Regions from separate parts of the Sediminispirochaeta bajacaliforniensis DSM 16054 genome, predicted to be linked through region 1. Evidence: riboswitches for the same ligand, from Rfam matches in the RefSeq annotation. Region 1 holds a riboswitch; the other holds the start of a gene.

Evidence for each region. A riboswitch is a leader RNA that binds a small molecule or an ion and turns the genes downstream of it on or off. The one in region 1 is predicted to bind thiamine pyrophosphate.
Region 2: it holds a riboswitch for thiamine pyrophosphate, as region 1 does, so the genes downstream of both, F459_RS0108735 (thiamine ABC transporter substrate-binding protein) here and thiD (bifunctional hydroxymethylpyrimidine kinase/phosphomethylpyrimidine kinase) in region 1, are expected to answer to the same signal.

What each region holds. Positions count from the first base shown of each region.
Region 1 is NZ_KB899420.1:57,380-62,687, forward strand. It holds gene F459_RS0114775 (FAD-binding protein) at 1-1,774, opposite strand, end outside; gene F459_RS0114780 (sugar phosphate isomerase/epimerase family protein) at 1,953-2,789, shown strand; TPP riboswitch at 2,840-2,952, shown strand; gene thiD (bifunctional hydroxymethylpyrimidine kinase/phosphomethylpyrimidine kinase) at 3,008-3,856, shown strand; gene F459_RS0114795 (cytosine permease) at 3,853-5,079, shown strand; gene thiM (hydroxyethylthiazole kinase) at 5,061-5,308, shown strand, end outside.
Region 2 is NZ_KB899413.1:5,616-10,923, reverse strand. It holds gene F459_RS22160 (ABC transporter ATP-binding protein) at 1-165, opposite strand, end outside; gene F459_RS0108740 (ABC transporter permease) at 167-1,861, opposite strand; gene F459_RS0108735 (thiamine ABC transporter substrate-binding protein) at 1,858-2,877, opposite strand; TPP riboswitch at 2,923-3,028, opposite strand; gene F459_RS0108730 (ATP-binding protein) at 3,062-4,873, opposite strand; gene F459_RS0108725 (response regulator) at 4,894-5,308, opposite strand, start outside.

The DNA of each region.
Region 1 (5,308 bases):
ATCGCAGGCCCTTTTCTTTGATCTCGTCGATCATGTTGTTGGACCAGATCGTATAGAAATAGGGACCGGACCGCCAGTTTCCATACGAATTAAGCATCGTTTCGTCGACGAATCGCTTCCCCTCTCTGTTGACAGCCATGGCATTGGGAGCCACAGCCATCATCATGGGAATATCATTCAAAGACCGGGTAGCTGGAGCTCCTGTCAGAAAATCTACACCATCGACGGTTTTGATCTCGTATTCATGCATAACCGCCTTTGCCCCACCAATATGGCTTACCGGGGGTATACCGATATTATAGGTGGCGGCGCCGTCATCGATGGCCTGCTGCAACATCTTTCCATCATTCTGAAGCATGCCGTAGACATTCCAATGCCCGCCGGTAAGCGGATAGTACTTGTCGGAGAGATACTTGTTCATCATATCCGAATTGCCGGCGAATCCCCCGGTTGCAAGCACCACCTTTTTGGCATGGATTATATACCTTGTTCCGTCAGCATTGTGTGCCTTGACCCCAATCACGGATCCGGCATCATTGGTGAGAAGCTCCGTAGCCTCCGTTTCAAGCATATATTTTCCGCCCAATGCGGTAAAATGGTCGACAAAGCCATGAAAGTAGCCGTCTATCTCGTCCTTATTGTTTCCGAAGGAATCGGCATAGTTCACGCACAGCTTGTAAGGAGCGGAGAGGCCCTGTGCAGGTGCTCCGAATACAAAACCGTTTCCGATCAGCCAGTCGATCGCATTGCCCGACTGATCCATCATGTAATCGATTGCCCATTCCTTTGCATCGCCCTCGGTATAGTTCATCCAGTCGGCTTTTAAAACGGCTGGGTCCACATAGTTCCTACCGCCATTCTTTTTTACAAAAGAGGGGGGATTAACCGACATCGGAGATGAGGTAACGGAGCTGGTCCCACCGAATTTTCCGGCCTTATCAATGGCAAGGATGTGCACCTTGGAAGGATCATTCTCGGCGGCCGCGTATAATGCTTCTGCCGCCCGTACCGCCGTGGCGCATCCGGATCCTCCCATTCCAATAACCAGAAGATCGGTATCGATCGTCTCTTCCTGATCCTTCAGGGCCGGAGTCGAATAGAAGGCCGCTACCAGATTTTTATCTCCACCGGCGGCCGTAATGGCCTGTTTCAGGCACGCCTCCGTGGCAGCCTTGATTGCGCTACAGGAAGCGGTAGCACCGGTTATGCTGTCGATCTTAACGGATTGGTGTTCTATCATGCGGGGAATCAGAAGATCTATTGCACTCTGAAGGATCGGGCCGGTCTCGAAATTTTCGAGAAGGTGTATGGTCTTCATCCTGTTATCCGCAATTTCCACCGAAAGATTGACTTTATTATTGGTAGAAAATCCCCATGCCGATGCTGTATAGCTCCCATCCGCCATCTTGACATCTTCGAGGTCTATCGCCTGGGCACCAGAAGCCTGAGCCAAACAGTCCTGCACCGCGGCCTTGACCGCCTCGGATGTATGAGAGGCCCCAGATACAACATCCACATCGGCCGACTGACTTTCGAGGATGGCCTCCTTGAGAGGCTCTAAAGCAGCCTGGCCCACGGCCGGTGTCTCATCATCCCCTTTTATGGTGATATTTGCAATCTTGCCTTTATCAATGTTCAGAGTAACGGCGATATCTCCACCGAAGCCCTTCTCTACCGAACTATAGCTCCCGTCGCTTAGTTTACTTTTGGAAGGCTGGCAGCCAAGCAAAATAAGTGCAGCAAGAAGACCAGCAAAAAGATGCTTACATTTCATTTTTCCCTCCGTGATTCGTATATGAGCATATAGATAAAAAAAACTCGATAAACTATATACCCTATGAAAACGAATATCCATTACGATGCCGAATAATGAGGAATAGAAACTAAAAAAAGCTTGTATATAATACGACATTATAATACGATATATATCATATTAATATAGAGGTGTTTTTATGAATATATCAAAAGTCATCTGCGGCAATTACTCCTATCAGCTGTATAGCTTCGAGTATTTTCTTGAATCAATGAAACGACTGGAACAAAAAGAGATAGAACTTTGGGGGGCAGGACCACATCTATTTCAAGACGACTTTTCAGATGCTATGATAAAATCGTTATCAAAAAAAATCAAAACCTATAACCTAAGTGTCATTTGTTATACCCCGGAACAATGTATGTATCCGATAAATATTGCATCAAGTGACCCTGTTATCAGAAAACGCAGTATAGCGTATCTTATACGATCCATCGAAATAGCATCTCAAATAGAATCACCAAAGACCTTAGTCACTACGGGACAGGGATATCGAGATGAAAGCAAAGAGGATGCATGGGATCGCTGTGTTGAAGCACTATCCATATTAGGCCGAAAAGCAGAACAGCTGGGTGTAACCATTGTGTTTGAACATCTAACGAAAACAACAACCAACCTATGCCTGAAAGCACGAGATGTCGATCGTATGCTGAAAGAGGTCGGAATGAAAAATGTTGTCGGAATGATTGATGTCGATATGGCGGCCCGGCTGCATGAGGGGGTGCGCGACTATTTCGAACTCATGGGGAAATCGATTCAGCATGTCCACTTCGTCGATGGAAATCCGGGAGGACATCTTGCGATAGGAGATGGGATACTTCCTATGGATTCTTATATTGCTGATTTAAACGCATACGGCTATGACGGCTATCTGACCATGGAAATCCTCCATGATTCTTATCATCTGGACCCGGAAGCAGCCTATGCGAAAAGTCTGGAGTGGTGCAGAAATCACCAATACCTTTTTTCAAGGTGAACCGACGATTGCGTTGACTTTTCTTTCAGCCACATCTATCATTGTATGTATACAACACCTTGGGGTGCCGGAATTGGCCGGCTGAGATGGAAACCCTCGAAGTTTCCGACCCATGAACCTGATCCGGATAATGCCGGCGGAGGAAAGCGTGAGGTTGATTCATCCATCATCCATTCATTAATCCCTAGCCAGCCGGATCTCGTAGATAAGGAGATCCCATGAAACATCTTCTCTCCATTGCAGGAAGCGACTGCTCGGGGGGCGCGGGCATTCAGGCCGACTTGAAGGCCTTCAGCGCCAACGGCGTCTACGGCATGACGGTCATCACCGCCATAACAGCCCAAAACACCCGGGGAGTCAGGGCAGTCAGGGCCATGGACCCCGACATTGTCACCGCCCAGATCGATGCGGTCTTTTCAGACATCCGTGTCGACGGGGTAAAAATCGGTATGCTTGCCGAAGGCCCTATCATCGAAGCGGTTGCCGCGGCGCTGCGCAGATGGAAACCGCCGATTACGGTTCTCGACCCGGTTATGGTGGCAAAATCGGGACACCGCCTTCTGACAGAAGAGGCCGAAAGGCTTCTGACTGAGGAGCTGCTCCCCCTTGCGGACCTCATCACTCCCAATATCCCCGAAGCCCTGAAACTTGCATACGCAGGACAGACGCAGACACAGGCGGAAGGAGCCGAACAAAACGAAAACCTGTCGGAACAGGAACGCGAAAGGCTCGCCCTTGAGATTTTGAAGCGGGGTGCAAGGGCCGTTCTGATCAAGGGAGGGCACGCGGACGATCCCGACCGTTCTGTCGATCTCTTGGCAGATGGTAAGGGCTTTCGCCGTTTCGAGGCCGGGCGCCTTGATGCACACCACACACACGGTACGGGATGTTCCCTCTCCAGCGCCCTTGCGGCCTTTCTCGCCCGGGGATTCAGCCTCGAAGCGGCAGTAGAAAGGGCAAAGGCATATGTGACCGAAGGCATAGCCCACGGTATAGCCATCGGCGGTGGCTGCGGCCCCATCCATCACTTTTACGCCCTCTACGGCGGAGAGGAGCTACAGCCATGAATACAAGTACCAGAGACCATACAACAATCGGCTCTCCCCAGCTTGCCCTCCTCTGGTTCGGTGCGGCAATCTCCCTGGCCGAGATTCTCACCGGGGCCCTCTACCGCGGCATGGGAACAGGAGGGGCGCTTGCGGCAATCATAGGCGGCCATCTTTTGGGAGGAATAGCATTTTTCGCCGTCGGCTGGATCTCCTGGAAAGAGCATAAGGATGCCATCGCCATTGCGGACAGCACCCTGGGGAGGCCGGGAGTAACAAGCTTTGCCCTGGTAAACGCCCTTCAGCTTATTGGTTGGACAGCGGTGATGATCATCGCCGGAGCCGAGGGACTTGTTGCCGCGAGCAGCGCAGCCGGAATGACGATATCGCCTCCGGCCTCCCGGCTGCTGATAGGAGCGCTCCTGCTTATCTGGACCGCAGCTGGACGAAAGGGTATACGGGGCATCAATATGATTGCGGTGGCCCTTCTCCTGGTCCTTTCACTATTGTGGGCGATCAAGTTGATTACCCTTCCCGCAGGGGAAATTTCGGCCATTTCCAAAGCCCGGGAACCAGATTCCATAGCCTTTGGGAACATGCTGGAACTGGCGGTCCTCATGCCCCTTTCCTGGCTTCCCCTGATTGGGGACTACACCCGCAGCGCAAAACATGGCCGCAAAGGGGTATCGGCCGCAGCCGTCGGCTACTTTCTGGGAAGTTGCGGGATGTATCTGCTGGGGCTGCTTTCCGTCACCAAACTACCCGGCGCAGGGGCGGTTGAGAGCATGCTTGCCGTGGGAATGGGAGCGGGCGCCGCCTTCGTCGTCCTCCTATCCACGGTTACCACCGGTTTTCTCGACGTCCATTCTGCGGGAGTCTCCCTCCGCCTTGCCTTTCCCGCAATAGGAAGGCACGTGGCCCCCTTACTTGTTGGTTTCGCAGGTCTCATGCTTGCCATGCTGCTTCCCGGCGGCTGGTACGAAAGCTTTCTCTATCTTTTGGGCTCCCTCTTTGCCCCCTTCTTCGGGGTGATTTTCTGCCGCCGCCTCTTCTTTGCAAAAGCCCCGTTATCCATACTCCTGATTATTCTCGGCTTTGCAGCCTGGGCGGCAGGGGTCGGAGCCTACTATATCCTCTTGCCCAAGGGAACCCCTCTGGGTGTCTCCCTGCCGGCAATGCTTATCTCGATGGTCGTCTATTTTCTCTTCATGAAAGGAGCTTATGTATGGAATTCAAAGGCTTAAACACGGCTTTTCACAACATACGCAGTGCATCTCCCCTGATTCACCACATCACCAACATGGTGACCATCAACGACTGCGCCAATATCACCCTCGCCTTCGGCGGTGCTCCGGTTATGACAGACTGGGAAGAAGACGCCCTCGATATGGTGGAACATGCAGGGGCCCTGGTCCTGAATATGGGGACCCTTAATCCCGATAGTATTGAAGCCATGCTGGCCGCAGGCGGCAG
Region 2 (5,308 bases), on a different contig from region 1:
TCCCGAATCCGGAGGAATCAGACCCGATATCAGTTGTAGGGCCGTTGTTTTTCCCCCGCCCGAAGGCCCCAATAGGGTGATGAAACTGCCGATGTCGGCCTGAAATGATGCTTCAAAAGAGAAATCATCGAACTGTTTTACCAGTTGCTCTATAATAAGTTTCACGTCACATCTCCTTTTTTTTGCGAGTCGATCGATCAAGTAGCAAAAAGGCGACGGCACACAGCACGATCAGTACCGTACCGAGGGCACTTGCCCGATGAAACTGATATGAACCAATCAGTCGATAGATGGTAATGGGCAGAGTGGGAAAGCTGCCGCCGGAAAGGGTAAGGGTTGCATTCATCTCTCCCACCGATAGGGCGAAGGCAAAGGCAGCGGCAGAGAAGAGAGATGATTCCAGCATCGGCAATTCGATATCGGCAAAGGCCTTGGCAGGCCTTGCTCCAAGAGATATTGCGGCCCTTCGATACGATCCGTCGATTTTTGCCAGGGCGGTAACAATGCTGCGGTAGACAAAGGGAAAGGCGATGACACTATGGGCCCCGGCGATGAAGAGGGGAACGGACGTGAGCATGGGATATGCGACGGAGATGGCGAGATATCCACTTCCGAGGATGACGGTGGAAATGCTCATGGGAAGGCTTGCCGTCAGCTCAAACAACTTTGCCCGTTTTCCTCCCGAACGAACCGTGGCCAGGGCAAAGAGGGTGGCCGTCGGTATCGTGATAAGCAGGGTAAGTCCCGAAAGAAGAAGAGAACCGGCAATAGACCTCGCTGCAGTTATCGAGAAGGTGTCCGGTCCGGAGACGGCGAAGATTCCGGCGAACCAGCGGAGTGAGAAGCGGGGCGCAGCAAGGGGACCTTCCACCTCGAGAAATCCGCTGGCAACTACCCCGAGAAGTGGTCCTATAACAAGAATAACCATTGCAAGTCCGTATACCGCACCCAAAAGCCTGACCTTAGGATTCCTGCCCCGAACAATGCGATGATCCCGATCGGATGCTCCTATGCCTGTGAACCTGCTTTCCGTTCCAAAATTTAGTAAAAGAGGAAGGAGCGTAAGGCATGCTGCAATGAGCGCCACTCTCCCTGCTGCCTGTAGATCCAGATTGATTCTGGCAAGGCGGAAGATTTCCACTTCGATTGTCGTTGTTTTCGGGCCGCCGCCCAGTACCATGACGACTGCAAAACTTGAAAAGCAAAATAGGAAGACCAAAAGCATACTTGAAACAACTGCAGGCATCAGCTGGGGCAGGGTGATGGTCCTAAAGACTGCCGAGCGTTTTGCTCCCAGAAGCTGTGCAGCCTGCTCCTGCTTTTCGGGGATTGCCTCCCAGTGAGAGGCTACGATTCGAAGTACGACGGGGAAATTGTAAAAACCGTGGGCCAGAAGTATTCCTTTCAGCGAGTACAAGATTTTCAGCGGCGGTGTACCGCTACCGGTAAGCTGCATCAGAAAACGATTTATAATCCCGTTGTTGCCGAAAATCGTCACGAAGCCGAGTACGACCAGTATCGGTGGGATGACAAAGGGGACGACACTCAGGGACCTGAGAATCTTTTTTCCGGGAAAATCGCACCGGGCAATAAAATAGGCGCCGGGAAGCCCCATGGCAAGGGCGATAAGGGAACTCAAGAAGGCCTGAAGAAAGGTGAATCCGAGGATCCTCAGCAGATTTTCGTCCCGTACGCTAGCGAGAAGCGGTAGGAGGGAGATCTCCCCCGCCTCATTGATAAAGGCACCGGAAAGAATGGTGAGCAGGGGAATGAAAAAAAACAGGAATAGAAAGATAAGCCCCGGCAGCGCTGCCAAAGCAACACCGCCGCTTATGCTCCTGTTTCGGGAATCGTTATTCATTGCAGCAAGGCCTTGGTCCAGAGCTCAATCAGTGTATCGACGGTTTTGCCGTCCGGAGCAGGGTTGATCTGCAGCTGCTTATCGGGTTTGGGGGCAAGGCGGAAGGAATCGGGAAGTGGGGTCCCTTCTCTCACCGGATACATCCAGTTCGTCAAAGGGATCACTGCCTGTGCATCTTCGGAGATTAAGAAGTCGATGAAGGCCTCGGCCGCCTTTCTATGCTTTGTGCCTGCCACCACACCGGCCCCTTCGATTTGCATATAGTGACCTTCGGGAAAAATAAGGGCCTTGTATCGTTCCGTGCCTTCATATTCGAGATGATAGGGGGGGCTGGTGGTATAGCTGATCACCAGAGGAGCCTCGCCGCTGGTGAAGAGGCCGTAACCGGTGTCCCAGCTGGAGCTGACTGTAAGGATATTCGGGGCAAAGGCCTTCCAAAAGTCGAAAAGCTTGTCGCCGTAGATTTTTTCGCTCCACAGCAGAAGTCCCAGGCCGGGGGTGCTGGTTCTGGGGTCCATGATGATGATTTTTTCCTTAAACCGCGGGTCGGTAAGATCGGCAAAACTCTGGGGAGGATTTTCAAGGGCCTGGCTATCCCAAATGAAGGCAAAGTCGCTGTAATCGTAGGGGGTCAGGAGGTCGTCTTCGAATCTGAGAGAAGAATCGACCTTTTTAAGTTCCGGCGATGTGTAGGATCGAAAGATCCCCTCTTCTTCAGCCTTAGGAAAGAGGTTGTTGTCGATACCGATCGCCACATCGGCAACGGAGGCCTCTTTTTCGTTGATAAGCCGCTGGAGGGTCTGGCCCGCGTCTCCCGGTGCGACATAGTTTACCGTAATACCGCTTTGTTCGGTAAATTGTTTTGCGATCTCCGGACCTGGACCCCATTCGGAAATAAAACTGTCGTAGGTATAGACGGTAATCCCGTCTGTTTCTGGTTTGGTTCTTCCTACCATGATCGTTGCGATGAAAATCACGCCGATCACAGCAAGAAGGAGGGGAAGGTAACGTTTCATCTTCGTCTCCTGGTATAACGTGTCGGGTGAATCTGTGAGGGGCTTTGGACGGATACAGGACGCTCCCTTCGCCGGTATTAACCGGATCAGGTTCAACGGGTGTAATCTCAGGCTTTTCCCATCAGAGGAAAAACCACCCCACGCGATTCAGCTGTTATGATGGTATGATCCTACCGCTATGGTGTCAAGAGGGCAGGGCGGGGAAGCGAAGTAGGAAACTGGCACCCTCTCCCCTGCTGCTTTCCAGTGCCACGGTTCCGCCGTGGAGCAGCATGATGTGTTTCACAATGGCAAGCCCCAATCCTGTTCCTCCCATGTCTCGGCTACGAGCCTTTTCCACACGGTAAAATCGTTCGAAGATCCGTTCCTGATCCGCTTCGGGGATACCGGGACCGTTGTCCTGGACCTCTAATAATATGCGCCTATCCTCTTCTCTCTCGCAGCGAACCAGCACCACACTGCCTTCCGGACAGTATTTGACGGCATTATCCACGAGGTTGACCACAGCCTGTTCTATGAGGTGTCCGTTGCCGAGAATTTCCAGCTCGCGGTCACATTCCACATGAATATCGATTGATTTTTCGTCGGCCCTGCCTTGGCAAATGGAAATGGCTTCGTTTACCGGATGGCAGAGGGGGATTATTTCCATACCTATCCCCGACTCTTCATCATTCTGTTCAAGACGGCTCAGGGTTAAAAGGTCGTCAATGATATTTCCCAACCTCGTTGTCTGATTCTGTACGATGGTAAGGAATCGAAAAGCATTTTCCCTATCGTCTATGGCTCCGTCGAGGAGGGTTTCGACAAAGCCCTTGATGGAGGTAATCGGCGTCTTCAGCTCATGGGAAACATTGGCGACGAACTCTTTCCGCATTCGTTCAAGCTGTTTTAAGGTGGTGATATCGTTCATCACCAGGATAAGGCGTTGCTGCGGGTAGCGGCTATTCTTATCAGCCGTAACAGCCTCTATTGTTGATGCGTTGACCTGAAGGTGAATCTCCTTTGCTTCGCCCGGAATGACAAGGGAACATTGACGAACCCCACGTGCGACAAGGGCTTCCTGCGCAAAGGTATTGAGTTCTGTGTTTCTCATAACCTGAATGAGACTTTTACCGATAACCGGATCGTAAGAACTGCTCACAAGCCGTGCCGCAGCAGGGTTGATCTCGGTGATGACCAGGTTACGGTCGAGTACGATGACCGCTTCGTTCATGCCGGTCAGTACCGCTTCCAGCTCCTGCTTTTGGCGTGTTACCTCGTCGATTCTGCTTGTCAGAGCCTGCGCCATTTTTTGCAAGGCGTCTGCCGTGGTGACGATTTCGGCAGGGCCGTCGACATGAATCGGCTGAGAAAAATCGAACCGGGCGTATGCAGAAGCACTTTTGGATATGGCTGCAAGAGGTACGGTAATTTTTCGCGATACGGCCACCATGGCTGCAACGGCGAGCCCTAAAAGCAGGGCGGTGATGATCGTTATCGAGAGGGCCGCTGCGGCAAGCAGCTTTTTGACATTTGCTTCCGGGAGGCTCAGACGAAGGACCGCAATGACCTTCCCTGACGCATCATCGATGGGAAAGGCATAGTAAAGCATGGAAATTGCAAGGGTGGGGCTTTTCCTTAGGCTGAACGAGGCCTCTCCCCGTATCGCTTGCCGAATTTCCACTCGGTGTGCATGATTTTCCATCACCAAAGGGTCTTCATGGCTATCAGCGAAGACGAAACCGTTGGGCTTGATGAAGGTTACCCGGAAAGGGCTGGCCGGACCGATCTTTCGGGTTATCTCCTTGGCTTTCGCCTCCAGTTCTCCGTTTTCGAAAGGGAGGGCAGCAAGTAGAAGCTCTCCTGCAGTTTTCAGACGATGATACTGTTCTTTAAAGATCAGCTGCCTGAAATTCCTGAAAGAGAAGAAGGCTACGGATACGGCAAGCAGCAGGAAGAGAAGCACAAGGGGAGGGAACATGTAACTGAGAACAGGACGTCTTTTTGAAAGTACCATGGCGTTACCTTGCGGGTGCTTTACACCCGCTCCTTCATTCGGTAACCCACACCCCTGACCGTCTCGATGTAGTCACCTTTAGCTTTGAGTTTTTTTCTTAAACCGAGAATCTGCACATCCACCGATCGTTCGGTTACCGGATAGTCCTCACCCTTCACGGCCCCTATGATCTGACTTCGGCTGAAGACCCAACCCGGATTTCGAGCGAGGAATTCCAATATTGAGAACTCCGTGACGCTGAGATCCAATGAGACGTCGGAACATTTCACCTCATGCCGTATCGTATCGATGACGATATCGTGGATTGTGATGACCGGTTCCTCTCTCGGGGGAAACTCTTTCAGCTGTTTGCGGCGAAGCAGTGCCCGTATCCTTGCCACCAGAACCTTCGGACTGAAGGGCTTTGTCATATAATCATCGGCGCCCACCTCAAGG